One region of the Staphylococcus schleiferi genome, then DNA from elsewhere that is predicted to be linked to it. Evidence: predicted binding sites of a transcription regulator. Region 1 holds the regulator's gene; the other holds the start of a gene.
What was found. The regulator NrdR, encoded in region 1, represses ribonucleotide reductase genes. The targets are predictions, from matches to a motif close to AACACNATATATNGTGTT.

Region 1 (5,933 bases):
AAACAAAATGGTTACGTAGAAACGCTTCTAAAACGTAGAAGATATATTCCGGATATTACGAGTCGGAACTTTAATAAGCGAGGTTTCGCGGAACGAACTGCGATGAACTCTCCAATTCAAGGTAGTGCGGCAGATATTATTAAATTGGCCATGGTTAATTTTGATAAAAAAGTTCGTGAAACTGAATTTAATGCCAAATTATTATTACAAGTGCACGATGAGCTTATTTTTGAAGTTCCGAAAGATGAAGTGGAAGCATTTAGTAAATTTGTTGAAGATATTATGGCAAATGCGTTAGAATTGGATGTTCCATTAAGTGTAGAATCAGATTATGGACGTACATGGTATGATGCTAAATAGAAAGTAGGTCAGTTCGAAAATGCCAGAATTACCAGAAGTTGAACACGTCACAAGAGGAATCAAACCATTTGCTTTAAACCAAAAGATTACGGATGTGTCTTTTTCTCAACCTGTTATTTTAGGAAAAGAAAATGGAAAAGCAACGATCATCAAAGGAATTAGTCTTGATGACTTTAAACGATATACAGTGAACTATACGATTACCAATATTCAGCGCCGTAGTAAATATATTTTATTTGAGATTCAACATGAACAATCAAAACGTATTTTAATATCTCATCTAGGCATGGCTGGTGGATTTTTTATCGTAAATGAAATCGGTGATATACCGATATTAAATTATCGAAAACATTGGCAAGTGGTCTTTCATTTAGAAAATGGTATGAAACTGGTGTATAGTGATATTCGTCGCTTTGGTGAAATTAGAAATGTGGAAGCGTTAACGGATTATCCATCTTTATTAGAAATAGCACCAGAGCCATTTGAAGATGAGGCTTTAGCACATTTTCTGTCTAAAAGTAATGAAAGAAAATACTCAAAGATGGCAATAAAGGCATTTATTTTAGACCATCGTGTGATTGCCGGATGTGGTAATATTTATGCGTGTGAAGCTTTATTTGATGCGAAGTTGAATCCTAACACGAAAGTGAATCAGTTATCAGCTACACAAAAAACAGCAGTATTCGATAGTGTTGTGAAAGTGCTTAATATGGGTATTTTGAATGGTGGGACAAGCGTCTCAGATTATGTTCATGCAGATGGACAAAAAGGAACAATGCAAGATTATTTAAATGTTTATAAGAAGAAAAACTGCACGTCTTGTGATTCGGCAATAGAAACGGCGATTATTGCAGGGCGCAATACACATTTTTGTCCGGTTTGCCAAAGATAGGGAAGAGGGAGATTATGCCAAAAGTAATTGGATTAACAGGTGGAATTGCAACAGGCAAATCCACAGTTGCAGCGTTATTAGAAGTTCATGGATTTAAAATTGTGGATGCAGATCTTGCATCTCGAAAAGCTGTCGAAAAAGGTTCTGAAGGTTTACGACAAATACAGGAACAGTTCGGCGAAGAAGCCATAAATGAAGATGGCGAAATGGACCGCGCTTATATCGCGCAGCAAGTTTTTTTTGATGATGAAAAAAGAAAACAACTGAATCAAATCGTTCATCCGATTGTGCGTGAATTGATGCAACAAGAGCGAGATCATTATTTAGCTGAAGGCTATGATGTTGTCATGGATATTCCGTTATTGTATGAAAACGGACTTGAAGATACAGTTGACGAAGTATGGCTTGTCTATGCATCAGAGCCAATCCAAATAGATCGGTTAATGGAAAGAAATCAGTTATCAATTGAAGATGCTAAAGCACGTATATACAGTCAGATTTCCATTGATAAAAAGAGCAGAATGGCCGATGTCGTTATTGATAACTTAGGCTCTAAGCTTGAATTAAAACAAAATTTAGAACAAGTCTTAGCGGAAAAAGGTTATTTAAATGCTAATGATGATTCTAATGAAAACGATAAAATAACTTAATATGATTTTTCAGCAACGCCCTGTGGTAGCATATGTCAAAACATTTTTTAGCATTTTTGGCATACGTGATGTGTTACAACGGGGCGTTGTTTTTATTAGAAAGTTGTGACAAACAATCTAGTATAAGTAGCGATTTAAGTGTGAAGAAAAATGTTTCAGCGATAGGTTTTCCACTATAGCTCGTCTTTAATATATCATGCTATTTGGCCGATATGTGAAAAACACATACATCAAATGTTATTTATTGAAAGTAATAAGAAAAAATTATCAAAGAAAACGGTTTCAAATTGACTTTAATATGCTATACTAATTTCTATAAGTATAACACATTATTAAGGAGTGCTTTTATCATGACGACAAAGATTGCGATTAATGGTTTAGGGCGAATTGGCCGTATGGTTTTAAGAGTAGCATTGAATAGAGAAGATGTTGAAGTAGTGGCTTTAAATGCAAGTTATCCACCTGAAACGATAGCCCATCTTCTTAAATATGATACAACGCACGGTCGTTTTAATCAGACTGTTGAAGCAACTGAAAATGGTATTAAAGTAGATGGAAAAGAAATTAAACTCGTTTCAGATCGTAATCCTGAAAATTTGCCATGGGGTGCGCTTGATATTGATATCGTAGTGGAAGCAACAGGTAAATTTAATCATGGTGACAAAGCGAATGCTCATATCAAAGCAGGGGCGAAAAAAGTAATTTTAACGGGACCTTCAAAAGGGGGAGAAGTGCAGACAATTGTGAAAGGTGTAAATGATCATGAATTGGACGTCATGCAATATGATGTGTTCAGTAATGCTTCATGTACAACGAATTGTTTAGCACCTGTCGCAAAAATTTTAAATGATCATTTTGGGATTGAAAATGGTTTAATGACAACGGTTCATGCTGTGACAAATGATCAAAATAACTTGGACAATCCGCATAAAGATTTAAGACGCGCACGTGCTGCCTTTGAAAGCATTATTCCGACTTCAACGGGTGCAGCCAAAGCATTATCACTCGTTTTGCCAGAGTTAGAGGGTAAATTACATGGTATGGCACTTCGTGTACCAACCAAAAATGTATCTTTAGTCGATTTAGTCGTTGATTTAAAACAAACAGTTACAAAAGAAGAAATTAATCGTGTTTTTAGAGAGAATGATTTAGATCAAGTTGTTGCAATTTCTGATGAGCCATTGGTTTCAGATGATTTTACGACAGATGCGCATTCTGCAATTATTGATGCTGAGTCTACGATTGTAATGGGGGATAAAAAAGTTAAAGTACTCGCATGGTATGATAACGAATGGGGTTATTCCACAAGAGTTGTCGATGTATTACAGCAAATCGCATCACAACTCAAAGTTAAAGTTGCATAACATTCTAATGTGTCAATAAGCGAGCATGAGACTGAGAACACTTCACATCAAAATATTTATATTAACTAATATCAATATAAAGGTTGAGACGATTTTGAAATTGTCTCAGCTTTTTTTGTGCAAAAAAGAAAAATTACGATTTCAATTGCGTTAAAATAGGCGTAACTTTTGAAATAAATAGGTTTGTAGTATAATTAAACAAAATTAAGATGAAGAGGGTGACAAAGTCGTGAAATGTCCAAAATGTAATCATACGCAATCTCGAGTTGTAGATTCGAGACATGCAGATGATATGAATGCTATTAGAAGAAGACGTGAATGTGAACATTGTGGGACACGTTTCACTACTTTTGAACATATAGAAATGAGTCCGCTCATTGTTGTGAAAAAAGATGGTACAAGAGAACAATTTAATAGGGAGAAAATCTTAAACGGACTTGTACGTTCATGTGAAAAACGTCCCGTCCGATTCCAACAACTCGAAGAAATTACGAATCAAGTTGAATGGAAATTACGCGAATCGGGTATTGCTGAAATTTCATCACGAGAAATAGGGGAGCACGTGATGGATTTATTGATGCATGTTGACCAAGTTTCTTATGTACGTTTTGCATCCGTTTATCGAGAGTTTAAAGATGTTGATCAGTTATTGAAATCAATGCAGGGGATTTTGAAAGAAAACAAGCGGAGTGAATAAATAATGAGTCAATTCATTTATCAAAGCCAATTAAGTCCACACGATGGATTTATCGTCATGCGCCGTTTCCATTTTCACGCGGTGCATTACGATGTGTTAAGCCGTCTGTTCACACCTTTAATTGGTGCCGAAGCAATTGGTGTATATCAATTTTTAAACCAATTTGAAGGTGTATCTTTTGAAGAGGGCTATACCCATTATACAATGATGTCAGAATTAAAAATGGGCTTAAGACAGTTTAGAGAGTTTTTAGATTTACTTGAAGGAATAGGACTATTAAAAACGTTTGTTCAACAATCTGAGAATACAACTCAGTTCGTTTATGAATTATTGCCACCTCCTTCGGCACAGCGCTTTTTTAATGATCCAATGTTATCCATATACTTTTACGAAGTAGTTGGTCAACAACGCTATCACCAAATTAAAAAGGCATTTATACCTACATCTAAAGATTTAACAGGCTTTACAGAAGTAACTAAAAAATTTACAGATGTATTTAAAGTACCAAAATATCAAATGGTGACACCAGACGAAAATCTTAAAGAACAGCAATTTGAAGGTTTGGACTTAACAGACGTTTACTTTGATTTTGAGTTGTTAGCCGACATGTTACAATCTCATTATGTAAGTAAAAATATTCTTTCAGAGCCAACGAAATCTTTAATTATCCAACTGGCAACATTATATCGTCTATCACCGGATGTGATGAAAGCGATTATTTTAAAATCACTCAATGCCGATCAATCATTGTCAGTTACTAACTTAAGAAAACAGGCACAAAGCTATTATCTTATGGAACATCAGCAAGAATTGCCAGCGTTACAAGCACAGAATCTTGAACTCGCAAGTGATGAACCAAATCAGTCAACCGAAGCTAATGTAGTGTCAAACTGGGATGAATGGTTTGATTTAATGGATCATACAAGTCCGATTGTGATGCTGACATCCTATGGTGGATCTGAACCTCCACGCTATCAAAAAGAGATGATAGAGGAGTTGATGCAGCGAGAAGGATTTAGTTTTGGTGTTATTAATATTTTGTTACAGTTTGTGATGCAAAAGACGGATAATAATTTACCAGAAAAATATGTTTATTCTGTTGCATCGACTTGGAAAAAAAGTGGTGTAACCGATGCACGAACAGCGTATGAGAAAGCAATGGAAGTTCAAAAAAATCAAGATAATGCAAATCAAAAACGCTTTGAATCCACTGCTCCAAAGCAAAAGCGTGGCTACCGTCAAGCATCATCAGAAAAACAACCACGTTGGATTACACACCCGGAAGAATATCAACAAAAAGAAGAAGATCAAGAAGCGTTAGCAAAAGATAGAGAGGCGTTTCTTAATAAACTAAAAAATAAAAGACGGGCAGGTGAAGATTAATGAAAAGTTTCAATAGTATTATGGGAAACCATCAAAAACTTGATCAAAAAATACAAGAGATTAAACGACAAGTATTAAATGATCCAGATGTAAAAGCTTTCTTGAATGCACATCAATCAGAAGTAACGAACAGAATGATTGATGAAGATTTAAATATTCTTCAAGAGTATAAAGATCAACAAAAGCATTATGATGGTTCGCACACGTACGAAAACTGCCCAAACTTTGTAAAAGGTCATATTCCTGAACTTTATATTGAAAACCAGCATATTAAAATTCGTTACTACCCTTGTCCGTGCAAAATAAGACATGACGAAGAGCAACATGCTAAAAGTATGATTACATCTTTCCATATGCATCCAGATACACTTAATGCTAAAATCAAAGATATTTATATGACGAGACGTAATCGCTTGGATTTAGCTATGAGGCTAGATGATTTGATTGATGCGATGATTGATAAACGGCCTGTGAAAGGACTCTACTTATACGGAGAGTTCGGCACAGGAAAGTCCTTTATTTTGGGTGCAATTGCGAACGAATTAAAGGATAACCGGGTGCCTTCAATGATTATTTATGTGCCTGAA
Region 2 (5,933 bases), 840 kb from region 1:
CTAATGGCGTAGAAGCAATGGAATTGTTGGATACCCATGTGGATGTCATGGTAATTGATATCATGATGCCCGAGATGAATGGTTACGAAGTTGTACGTGAAATGAAGAATAAAGGACTCGACATCCCATATATTTATCTAACTGCTAAAACGAGCGAACATGACACCATCTTCGGTTTAATGTTGGGGGCTGATGACTATGTCAAAAAACCATTCAGTCCACGTGAATTAGTCATACGTGTTAAAAATCTTCTGCACCGTGTCAACGTCACAAGTCCTTCCACACAAGACACGATTCGCTGTGGAAAACTCGTATTAAATAATTTAACTAAAACCGTAGAATTAGAGGGAGAACTTATCCCATTCCGCATCAAAGAGTTCGAATTGTTATGGCATTTTGCAAATAATGAATCAGTCGCATTGTCCAAGACAGATTTGTTAGAACAAGTTTGGGGTTATGAGTATTATGAAGATATGAACACGCTTAATGTTCATGTCCATCGTATTCGCGAAAAACTAGAAAAATATGGCTATGACGACTATATTATCGCAACGGTATGGGGTCTAGGCTATAAGTTTCAGAGGCAGATTTAAATGACGATACGTAAACAATTAATCTATTCGTTTATCGTTACGATTATTACAACGACATTTTTATTTTATACATTATACAAACTGATGTGGTTTGACGGACCACTTACAATTCTTTTGACATTGTGTTCATTCCTTTCCGGTATGATGACACTAATTATCGGTATCTTTTTTACAGTTCCCATGATAAAAAAGATTGAAAAGTTGAATGAAAAAACACAGAAAATCGCAAAAGGCCAATTTGAAACGGAGAAACTCAAAATTAATGCCCCTAAAGAAATAAAAGAATTGAGTGAATCCTTTGATCAAATGGTCGATAAAATTCAAGAGCAAATGAATTTAATTAAAGAAGAGCAAGAAGAAAAAATGAATATGGTGCAAAATCTCGCACACGACTTAAAAACGCCCTTAGCGAGTATTAAATCCTATTCAGAGGGATTACGAGATGGCATTATTCATAGTGAATCAGATACACAAAAGGCCTACAGTATCTTAATTAATCAGTCAGATCGACTATCAAGAATGTTCGATGATATCACAGACGTCATCACCGTTAACTACCAAGAAAATGAACTGACGCAAATTCACATTGATCAACTATTAATCCCTATTTTTGAAGTCTACTCACAACGATTACAACATGAACAAAGAGAACTAGACATAAAAATAGCAGAAAATATCAAACCTTTCACACAAGATCAGCGCGCAATAGAACGCATCATCATGAATTTCATCGACAACGCGCTTAAATTTTCAGAACACGGTTCGCCCTTAGCCGTAGAGGTCTTTGAAGTAGATGATGAAATCGCAATTTCGATTTCTGACTCAGGTATTGGTATTCCAGAATCAGATATTAAAAATATATTTGAAAGAACTTTCAGAGTCGAAAGTTCAAGACACAAAGATACAGGTGGTTCCGGACTTGGCTTGTACATCGCTCAAACATTGGCGCATCAAATCGGTGGTCATATAGAAGTTGAGAGTACGTATGGTCAAGGAACGACAATCACTTTACGCTTCCCTCCACAAGATAGATTATAATTTCTCAATAACAATATTTCTCTAACCTTCCATAAATTTATAAATAGATAAAACGCTAGGATCCTCCACAAGTCCTAGCGTTTTTTATGATGTTCAACACTTTAAGCACTTTCCCCAATCAAAAAGAAAAGATGAAACGTGATATAAACGTGCAGCCTTACAAAGAATTTAGGCATTTACTTCAAATTTCCAATCCAATCTAACGCAATATTTTGTTCACATAATGTTTGAAAAGAAATGACAAATTCGTAAATCTGTCAGTTATCATTTGAAAAACACTATATATGGTGTTTATGATTATTTATAGATACTATATATAGAAAAGAGTGATATTTTGACACAACTGGAAAAAGAACTTACTGGTTTAATGACAAAAGATCCTACAATAGTAAATGAAAATGCAAACAAGGATAGTGAAACGTTTTCAACAATGCGTGATTTGACTGCAGGGGTAGTCTCAAAATCGTACGCTTTAGATTATTTACTGCCAAAACACGTGGCAGAGGCACATCGAAAAGGGGAAATACACTTTCATGATTTAGATTATCACCCATTTCAGCCGTTAACAAATTGTTGTTTAATCGATGCTAAAGGGATGTTGGCGCAAGGCTTTCAAATTGGCAATGCGCAAGTCACATCTCCTAAATCGATACAAACAGCAGCGGCACAACTCGTTCAAATTATTGCGAATGTATCGAGCAGCCAATACGGGGGTTGCACAATTGATCGAGTAGATGAATTATTAAGTACATATGCGAAATATAACGAACAAAAACATCGTGATATTGCGCAACAATTTGTAGACGAAGCGCATATTGAAACTTATGTCGATCAACGTGTGACACAAGATATTAGTGATGCGATTGAAAGTCTAGAATATGAAATCAATACATTATATACATCTAACGGACAGACCCCTTTTGTGACTTTAGGCTTTGGCCTTGGTACGGACGAACTCAGTCGCAAAGTCCAAACAGCAATTTTAAAAACACGGATTAAAGGGTTAGGTAAAGATCGAATCACAGCCATCTTCCCAAAACTCGTCTTTTCAATAAAAAAAGGAACGAATTTGGCACCATCAGATCCAAACTATGATATTAAGCAACTAGCTTTAAAATGCTCTATGAAACGCATGTATCCAGATATTTTAAATTACGATAAAACGGTAGAGTTGCTTGGTGATTTTAAAGCACCTATGGGTTGTCGCTCATTTTTACCGGCTTGGCAAAATGAAAATGGTGAATATGAAAATAGTGGCCGCTGTAATTTAGGTGTCGTCACTTTAAATGTGCCACGTATTGCGATTGAATCAGAAGGCGATATTGAACGTTTTTGGATTTTATTTGATGAACGGATGCAAGTGCTACATGATGCATTGGCTTATCGTATTGAACGTGTGAAAGAAGCCGTGCCAAATAATGCGCCAATTTTATACAAACGCGGTGCTTTTAAATATCGTCTTGATGAAAACGATTCAGTGGATGCTTTGTTTAATAAGCAACGTGCGACTGTCTCTATGGGATACATTGGACTTTATGAAGCAGCAACAGTGTTCTTTGGACCTAACTGGGAAACTAACGCAAATGCGAAAGCTTTTACACTTGAAATTTTAAAACGGATGCAAGCATATCAATATAGTTGGACTGAAATGCATGACATTTGGTTTAGTATTTATAGCACACCAAGTGAGTCTTTGACAGATCGCTTTTGCCGTTTAGACTACGAGGCGTTTGGTTCGATTCCTGATATTACAGATAAAGGTTATTATCAAAACTCATTTCATTATGATGTGCGGAAAGACGTGACACCGTTCGAAAAATTAGATTTTGAAAAAGATTATCCGCATTTTGCAAGCGGTGGCTATATTCATTATTGTGAATATCCTAAATTAGACCATAATGTGAAAGCGCTTGAAGCGGTGTGGGATTATTCATATGATCGCGTGAGCTATTTAGGTACAAATATCCCAATCGATCGTTGTTATGACTGTGGTTTCGAGGGAGACTTTGAAACAACTGAAAAAGGTTATAGTTGCCCACATTGCGGAAACCATAACCCTGAAACGGTTGATGTTGTTAAACGGACATGCGGTTATTTAGGTAACCCTGTACAACGACCAATGATTGAAGGGCGTCATAAAGAAATGTGCGCGCGCGTGAAACATATGAAAGCGAATCCCTCATGATTGCACAAAAAATAAAAAAAGGTGCAGGTTATATTGCTAAAATCGAATACCAAAGCTTCGTCGATGGAGAAGGTGTACGTTGTAGTGTCTATGTTTCAGGTTGCCCGTTTTTATGCGAAGGTTGTTACAATGTGGCAGCCCAAAATTTTCGATATGGTGAACGGGCAACGGAAACATTGATATCGGAAGTGTTAGATGCGTGTGCGCCGGAATATATTTCAGGATTAAGCATTTTAGGGGGCGAACCTTTTTGTAATTTAGATATCGTTATACCATTAGTACGTGCTTTTCGAAAACGCTACGGTAGCCGGAAATCAATTTGGGTTTGGACAGGCTTTTTATTTGAGTACTTATGGTTTGCACATGATGAACGGACTGCGTTATTAAAACAGATTGATGTCATTGTAGACGGGATGTTCATTCAAAAATTATATCAACCTAATTTGCCCTATAAAGGGTCATTAAATCAACGTGTCATTGACGTCCATCAATTTATTAAAACCGAGATGATTAGTCAGTCGATTTACATCGAATAAACGGACTGCGTGTTGATACTCACAAATGTGATTTTTTCAAATTTTTGCAATTTGTAAGAAAATTCGGATTTGTATATTGACATCGTTAAGGATGTTAGATAGACTTGTTGTATCATTAAAAGCCAATAAAACACCCGCACGGTTATTGTATTGGCCGTTCTATTTGCGCGATACATCTTGCATTTTAACAATTGAATCATACTTATCAAGATTGGTGGAGGGACAGGCCCTTTGAAACCAGGCAACCTATTCAGTTAGGTGCTAATTCCTGCAGGTGATTTAACCTGAGAGATAAGTCTTCTAGTAAAAGTCTATCTTTATCAGGTAGGCTTTTATTTTTTTATTAATAGGGGGAATGTCAAATGACAAGTGATTTTAAATTTGAAACGTTGCAATTGCACTCAGGACAAGAAGTCGATGAAAGTAGCCATTCACGTGCTTTACCGATCTATCAAACAACATCTTTTACTTTTGATGATACGGCACATGCGGCGAATTTATTCGGCTTAGATGAACTTGGGAATATTTATACACGCCTGATGAATCCTACGACGAACGTACTTGAAACACGTGTGGCTGAACTTGAAGGGGGTGTCGCTGGTGTAGCGGTTGCTTCAGGTATGGCAGCTATCACATATGCGATTCAAGCTGTTGCACAGAAAGGCGATCATATCGTAGCCAGTTCTACATTATATGGTGGGACACATACACTTTTCACACATACGTTACCTAAATATGGGATTGATGTCACATTAGTAGATACGAAAGATGTCAGCAATATAGAAAATGCGCTTCAAGAGAATACGAAGGCATTATTTGTAGAAACGATTGGGAATCCAGAAGGTAATGTCGAGGATTTCGATGCACTTGCAGCAATTACAAAAGCGCAAGGTATACCACTTATTGTTGATAATACATTTGCGACACCTTATCTTTTACGTCCGATTGAATATGGCGCGAATATTGTTGTTCACTCTGCGACCAAATTTATTGGTGGGCACGGAACATCGATGGGTGGTGTCATTGTTGATGCAGGTAACTTTAACTGGGATAATGGCAAGTTTCCAGGATTAAGTGAACCCGATCCATCTTATCACGGTTTAGTGTTCAGTGAAAAATTTGGAGAAGCCGCACTTGCTTTTAAAATTCGTACAACAATTTTAAGAGATACAGGGGCAGCGATTTCACCATTCAATGCATTTTTACTAACGCAAGGCTTAGAGACACTTTCATTACGATTAGAACGACATGTCGAAAATGCTGAAAAAGTTGCACAATGTCTTGAAAAGCATGATAAAGTCGCATGGGTTAAATATGCGGGTTTACCGACGAGTGAATATTACGCGTTAAAAGAGAAGTATTTACCAAAAGGTGCAAGTTCCATCTTTACCTTTGGTGTCAAAGGCGGATACGAAGCAGGTAAAAAGTTTATTGAAGGCTTAGAATTATTTTCTTTATTAGCGAATGTAGGAGATGCAAAGTCACTTGTCATTCACCCTGCATCAACGACACATCAACAATTGACAGAAGCAGAGCAAAAAGCAGCAGGTATTGCCCCTGAGACGATTCGTCTTTCGATAG

Region 2: a site for NrdR is predicted at 1,906-1,923, ahead of nrdD (anaerobic ribonucleoside-triphosphate reductase). Genes of this name have one in related genera too.

The regions. Positions count from the first base shown of each region.
Region 1 covers NZ_CP094712.1:1,168,820-1,174,752, forward strand. The annotation lists gene polA (DNA polymerase I) at 1-360, shown strand, start outside; gene mutM (bifunctional DNA-formamidopyrimidine glycosylase/DNA-(apurinic or apyrimidinic site) lyase) at 380-1,252, shown strand; gene coaE (dephospho-CoA kinase) at 1,267-1,902, shown strand; gene MUA40_RS05455 (glyceraldehyde-3-phosphate dehydrogenase) at 2,253-3,266, shown strand; gene nrdR (transcriptional regulator NrdR) at 3,496-3,963, shown strand; gene MUA40_RS05465 (replicative helicase loading/DNA remodeling protein DnaB) at 3,967-5,346, shown strand; gene dnaI (primosomal protein DnaI) at 5,346-5,933, shown strand, end outside.
Region 2 covers NZ_CP094712.1:324,503-330,435, forward strand. The annotation lists gene MUA40_RS01325 (response regulator transcription factor) at 1-593, shown strand, start outside; gene MUA40_RS01330 (sensor histidine kinase) at 594-1,631, shown strand; gene nrdD (anaerobic ribonucleoside-triphosphate reductase) at 1,966-3,816, shown strand; gene nrdG (anaerobic ribonucleoside-triphosphate reductase activating protein) at 3,813-4,352, shown strand; SAM riboswitch class I at 4,552-4,650, shown strand; gene MUA40_RS01345 (O-acetylhomoserine aminocarboxypropyltransferase/cysteine synthase family protein) at 4,715-5,933, shown strand, end outside.